One region of the Pseudobacillus sp. 179-B 2D1 NHS genome, then DNA from elsewhere that is predicted to be linked to it. Evidence: riboswitches for the same ligand, from Rfam matches in the RefSeq annotation. Region 1 holds a riboswitch; the other holds the start of a gene.
What was found. Region 1 has a riboswitch for S-adenosylmethionine ahead of ACH0BF_RS11170 (bifunctional homocysteine S-methyltransferase/methylenetetrahydrofolate reductase). Riboswitches for the same ligand answer to the same signal wherever they lie in the genome.
Positions count from the first base shown of each region.

Region 2: it holds a riboswitch for S-adenosylmethionine, as region 1 does, so the genes downstream of both, ACH0BF_RS19325 (Na+/H+ antiporter NhaC family protein) here and ACH0BF_RS11170 (bifunctional homocysteine S-methyltransferase/methylenetetrahydrofolate reductase) in region 1, are expected to answer to the same signal.

Region 1 covers NZ_JBIQDP010000009.1:94,715-97,849, reverse strand. Annotated here, with positions in the region: gene ACH0BF_RS11180 (nitric oxide synthase oxygenase) at 1-447, opposite strand, end outside; gene ACH0BF_RS11175 (EamA family transporter) at 526-1,428, opposite strand; SAM riboswitch class I at 1,575-1,686, shown strand; gene ACH0BF_RS11170 (bifunctional homocysteine S-methyltransferase/methylenetetrahydrofolate reductase) at 1,774-3,135, shown strand, end outside.
Region 2 covers NZ_JBIQDP010000023.1:49,308-52,442, reverse strand. Annotated here, with positions in the region: gene ACH0BF_RS19330 (ABC transporter ATP-binding protein) at 1-219, opposite strand, end outside; gene ACH0BF_RS19325 (Na+/H+ antiporter NhaC family protein) at 801-2,081, opposite strand; SAM riboswitch class I at 2,191-2,298, opposite strand; gene ACH0BF_RS19320 (glycerol dehydrogenase) at 2,976-3,135, opposite strand, start outside.

The sequences.
Region 1 (3,135 bases):
TTCAATAGAAGCAGGATCTCCCTTTATTCCCGTCTCTGTTTTATACCCCGCATATCTAATTAACTGATGGTTCCAAATGCGAATGTCTTCCCGATGGGGTGAAGACGGACGAAAAACTGTAATAGTCGGACGAATTTTCCCTTGATTTGTCGCATATTCTACATGACGGCTGAGGGCTTCGAATATCTCTTTTTCTGTTTTAGCTTCTCGTTTATCGAACACGTGCAGCGTTTGCCAGAATAGCCGTCCGATGCAGCGATTACTATTGCGCCAGGCCATTTTCGCTCCATAGCTCAGTTCTTCATAAGTTTGAGTATAACTTTCTGTTCCCTCAATTTCTGTTTTGATCTCGTACAGCCGCGCTTTTATCTCTTCATCCGATTTGCCTAATTCCCGATAACAAACTGTGATAAATTCTTTTGCTTGCTTCCATAACTGTTTATTCATCTATTTCCCGTCCTGTAAGTAGCATTTACTCACAGTATATCATTGTTCTATTTTCGGCTTTGTGACAATTTGCGGAAATCAACTGCTGGAAAGCTGTTTCGGTCGGACTCTTCCATTCCTACGCAATTGCGGCACAGCAATCCCGATCAATATGAGCACAATGCCAGCCCCCTGTTCACCGGTTAAATGTTCACCCACAATGAACATAGCGCCAATCATCGCTGCAGGCAACTCTGCAGCACCTAAAATAGTGGCCATTCCTGAGTCAACATACGGGGTACCGAGCGCAAAGAGAACAACCGGTACAAGAACGCCCAACAGTCCGACAAGCAAACCATATTTCCACAAGCCCCCAGTCATCGTCCCATCTATTACAAAAGCTGGCGATACAAATAAACAAGCCGTTACCAGCCCACCAATAGAAATAACAAAGCTTTTTTGAATAGCCGGTACTTCTTTTCCTGTTTTTCCGCTAAAGAAAATGAACAATGCGAACGTTAAAGCGGCAAGGAAACCAGAAATAAAGCCCTTTGAATGGTCTGCCCAGTTGATTCCCTCTGAAGAAATTCCGGCGGCAAGCAGCGTTCCTGCCCATAAAAGGACAGCCGAGATGATCTTTGTGACAGATGGAAATGCCTTTAAATAAACGGATTCAATGAGAATCCCCATCCAAGTAAATTGAAAAAGCAGAACAATGGCGATTGAAGCCGATAGCTCTTGAATACTTGTTGCATAAAATACGCCTGTCAAACTTAATAAAACGCCGAGCCCAAGCAATGGTACTATTTGCTTAACCTGTAATTTTATGCGTTTGGTTATCATGAAAGGGATGATCATCAGCAAAAGTCCAAAGATATATTGTGAACCGGTCATCTGGCCAGCCGGGTATCCCGCATTCGTTGCCAGCTTGACGATTGAAGCTTGAAAACCATAACTGCATGCCCCTGCCAAAATAAATAATGAATAACGAAGCTGATTCAACCTGACTCCTCCTTTATCTCATAAAAGTATATCCCGCCTCCTTCTGTTCGACAATCCTCTGGGAATATTCAAAATTTTCTATTGACTAAATCCTCTTAAAGAGATATGATATGTTCAATTATCTTACTAATTGTATATAGGTATATTTCTTATCAAGAGAAGCTGAGGGGACTGGCCCTATGAAGCTTCAGCAACCAGCCGCTAGCGGGCCTAGGTGCTAAATCCAGCAAACTGTCTAATCAGTTTGAGAGATAAGAAGGATCAGACATTGACAATGTAAAGCCTTCTTAATTTAAGAAGGCTTTTTCTTATGATTAGAATAAAGTTACGGAAAGGAAGAACCACATGAAATTATTAGACCGGCTGCAAAACGAAGTGCTGACAGCTGATGGAGCCATGGGCACTCTCCTCTATTCCTACGGCATCGATTTTTGTTACGAGGAACTTAATATAGAAAAGCCAGAAATCATTGAAAAAATCCATCGCGAATATATAAAAGCAGGCGCGGATGTAATCCAAACGAATACATATAGCGCCAATGCTCTAAAGCTTGCAAGATATGGAATGGAGGACCGTGTACGGGAATTAAATAAAGCAGCCGTGCGGATAGCAAAAAAGGCGGCTTCCTCTGAAGAACGCTTCGTACTCGGGACCATCGGCGGCATCCGTGGAATCCGTAAAAGCAGCGCCTCCCTTGCCGACATTGAAGCGGCCTTTCAGCAGCAGGCAGAAGCCATCTTACTGGAAGAACCTGATGGCTTCCTTTTAGAAACGTATTATGACTTTGAAGAATTAACGACCGTTTTACAACTGCTTCGTCAACTTACAGATCTGCCAATTATTTCTCAAGTATCCATGCATGAACCTGGCATTCTACAAAACGGACTCTCGTTAAATCAGGCGTTCAATCAGCTCGAATCCCTCGGGGCAAACATTGTCGGCGTTAACTGCCGCCTCGGCCCTTATCATACAATCCAAGCATTTGAAGAGGTGACACTGCCTGAAAAAGCCTTTTTATCAGCCTATCCGAATGCAAGCCTTCTCGATGTAGAAGACGGCCGTATCGTCTATGAATCAGAGGCTGATTATTTTGGCCAGGCAGCCGTTCACCTTCGCAATGAAGGGGTCCGTCTTATTGGAGGCTGCTGCGGCACCACACCCAAACATATTGAGGCGGCCAAAAAAGCATTAGCTGGCCTTGCACCAATTACAGAGAAAAAGGTAATCGCCAGAAAGCCCATTATTATTAAAGAACCGACTCCTCCAGTGTTACCGCCGCTCCATGAGCAGGTAAAAAAAGAACGGACGATTATTGTGGAGCTTGATACTCCTAAACACTTGGATACTGCTGCTTATATTAAAGGAGCCACAGCCTTGCAGCAAACTGGCATGGCGGCTATTACAATGGCTGATAACTCGCTTGCTTCTCCACGTATCAGCAACTTAGCAATGGGCTCCCTGCTCAAAATGCAGCATCACATTCGCCCGCTTGTTCATATTACGTGCCGGGATCGGAATTTAATCGGCTTGCAGTCTCATCTTATGGGCTTGCATGCTCTAGGTCTTCACGATGTGCTGGCTATTACCGGTGATCCGACGAAAGTTGGCGATTTCCCGGGTGCTACTTCTGTTTACGACGTTTCAAGCATGGAGCTTATCCAATTAATTAAGCAACTGAATGAAGGAATTTCTTTTTCTGGAAAACCA
Region 2 (3,135 bases), on a different contig from region 1:
CACAATATGTTGATCATTGATGATAATATCCCCTGATGTTGGTGTATCTATAGTGGACAAAACATTTAATAATGTCGATTTCCCAGCACCAGAAGGTCCCATGATGCCGATAAATTCTCCCTCTTTAATTTTCAAATCAATATCTTCTAATGCTTTATAAACATTTCCTTTTGTATCAAATATTTTTTGAACGTTTTTTGCTTGTAAAATGGTTTTCATTGATATGCCCTCCTTGTAACTAATGATGATTATAATTCCTAGACCTTACACCACCTTAATCCAAACCTTAAATAAACCTTAAAAATAAAAGCAAATCCTCATCTGGATTTGCTTTTATGGTTTCTATTAATTTTTCATCGGCATTTAATCTGTTATATCGTCAAATTAGAAGGTCCGTTTCCCTCTTTTATTATAAGGATGATCGTAACAAGGATAAATTATATAGGCCACATCCATTCCTTCACGCTGCTGCCTTCGAATCCGCTCCCGCTCTTCTTGTATGATCCATGCTAGCAAAAATGTTCGAAAATAATTTTTAGACTTAAACAAAGTGAAAAACAGCCTTTTTTGGATAAAAAAATAACCGTTCGTAAAAGTTTGACTTTTACAAACGGCATTTAAAGCGAAAGAGTAACACCCATAAATATGATTCCAGTTAAAATTCTAACTAAGTAAACTATCGAAAGGACGCAGTCAAATGTTCCAAACTTCAATGAATTCGAGAGCAATCACCGATATATTAAATATTTACCGCTTTAAACAAACGGAATAGGCTCTCCATTTGTTTAAAGTGGTGAAACTCAGACTTGCTTTTTTTTCGGGTATCCGATGAGGATAGCGATGATTCCGCAGATTCCTATAAGGATTGGATAGAAAGAGTATTGTACGATGCTCACTGGCGATATTCCGGCTACGCTTGCGGCTGCCAGGAATTGGGCTCCATACGGCAAAAGTCCTTGAATCACACAGGAGAAGATATCTAATATGCTCGCAGACTTTCGCGGCTCAATTTCATACTGATCAGCCATATTTTTTGCAAGCGGACCAGCAATTAAAATAGCAATCGTATTATTAGCCGTCGATAAATTCGTTAGGCCGACAAGACCGGCAATCCCAAATTCAGCACCCTTTTTCGATTTAATTCTTCTTGTTGCGAGGTGAAGCAGAAAGTCAATCCCGCCGTTAAACTTAATAACCTCCACCATTCCAGCTATTAATATCGCAAGAAAGGCCATTTCATACATGCTAGCCATTCCTTCGCCCATCTTTTGCAAAAGGCTCATTAAATGATAGCTGCCATCCGCTAAGCCAACAGCTCCAGCGAGAACAATTCCAAGTGCTAGCACAAGAAAAACATTCATTCCAGTTAACGCTAGAATAATGACTAAAACATAGGGAACAATTTTTACCCAATTATAGCTTAAATGTTCCACTTGCGCCGTTTCCCCCATTGTGATAGCCCCTAAAATAACACCCGTTACAATAGCTGCCGGCAGCACAATCCAAAAATTCACCTTAAATTTGTCCTTCATTTGTGCGCCCTGTGAACGAACGGCAGTAATGGTTGTGTCGGAAATAAAGGATAAATTATCGCCAAACATTGAACCGCCAATAATCGCCGCCATGACTAAAGCCATGGGAAGGTCAATATGCTCGCTTATCCCCACTCCAATTGGCGCCAATGCAACAATCGTTCCCATTGATGTACCCATGGATAGGGAGATAAAGCAGGCAATGACGAACAAGCCTACGACAAGCAAGTTTTGCGGAACAACCGCTAAAGCAAAGTTAACAGTAGAGTCCACTGCCCCCATGCCTTTTGCTACTTCTGAAAAGGCTCCCGCCAATAGAAAAATAACAACCATCAGCATCACATTTACGTTTCCTGCGCCCTGGCAAAAAATATCCACCTTTCGCCCAAAGGGTTCTTTTCGATTCATCGCCAGAGCCACAGCGCCCGAAATAGCAATGGCTACAATGACAGGGAAGGCGTAAAAATCACCTGTAATAACCCCTGAACCAATAAATAAAATTAAAAAAACAACAAATGGGATCAACGCCCATGGATTCCCTCTCTTCATTGTTCCACCTCCAAAAAATAAAATGGGACACGTCTTTTGCCCATTCTTTGCCTCGAAAAAAGACCTCATCTTGAACGACAAGAAGAGGCCTTATATCTATAAAACACTCCTCTTATCTATCAAGCCTTTGCTTGCTGGATTTGGCACAGCAACTTAATCACTAAGTTCCGTTGCCGAGATCTCATCGGGCCAGTCCCTCCATCTCTCTTGATAAGAAGAAAAAATCTTATTTTTTTGTCACAGCAACTAAAAGACTACATGATTTTTATTCCTTTATCAACAAAAAAATTATGGATATTTTTAAATGACGGATAGAAGATTATATGAGGACTTAAAAAGTATAGCTAATACTAGAAAATACAGGCCAGTGACAGTTATATCATCATTTTCGCATAATTTTTTACAAAGGGTGCCGTCAAAGGAACACGACTTTACAACGATAAATAAATCCTCCTGCTAAAAAGTTTAACATCTCCGTTTAATGATGTAGCCACCATAATGACTCCGGCTATTTCTTCCTCTGTGGCTTCTGCTCTTTTTGCTCCTTGGGAAGGCTATATTTGGAATGTTAATCTGATTTTGCATTAGAAAAAACCCACGCATTAAAAAAGAGGATTCAACATGCGCGGGTTTGCCTTAGAATAGACCTGCCTTTTATAGAAAAGAGGGATTAAAATATCATTGTTTACACTCAAAGATTTTATTCATACACGTAAAACGTTTTAAAGCTACTGTATTTGAAGCCTACGATTTAACATGATAGCTGCCTTTTGGCACAACTAACGGGGAGCTAAAATAAATAATATTGTATCTCGAATTTTTTTGCCAATTTCAGCTGCCTCTACTCGGGTTGTCTCGTTTAGCCTACTGGTACGCAGCCCATTTCAATCTTCTTCATATTCCTACTGGCGCACTCAGCTGGTCAACAGCTAGAATGCCATTTGCCACATCTTCAGCAGTAATGTCAGAGGATAAGTTCTTCATTGTTTCTCCTTCTTGAGTGGCGGCTTGGCCGACCTTCAGCAGATCTTCATAGGATACGTCCTCTAAGTGT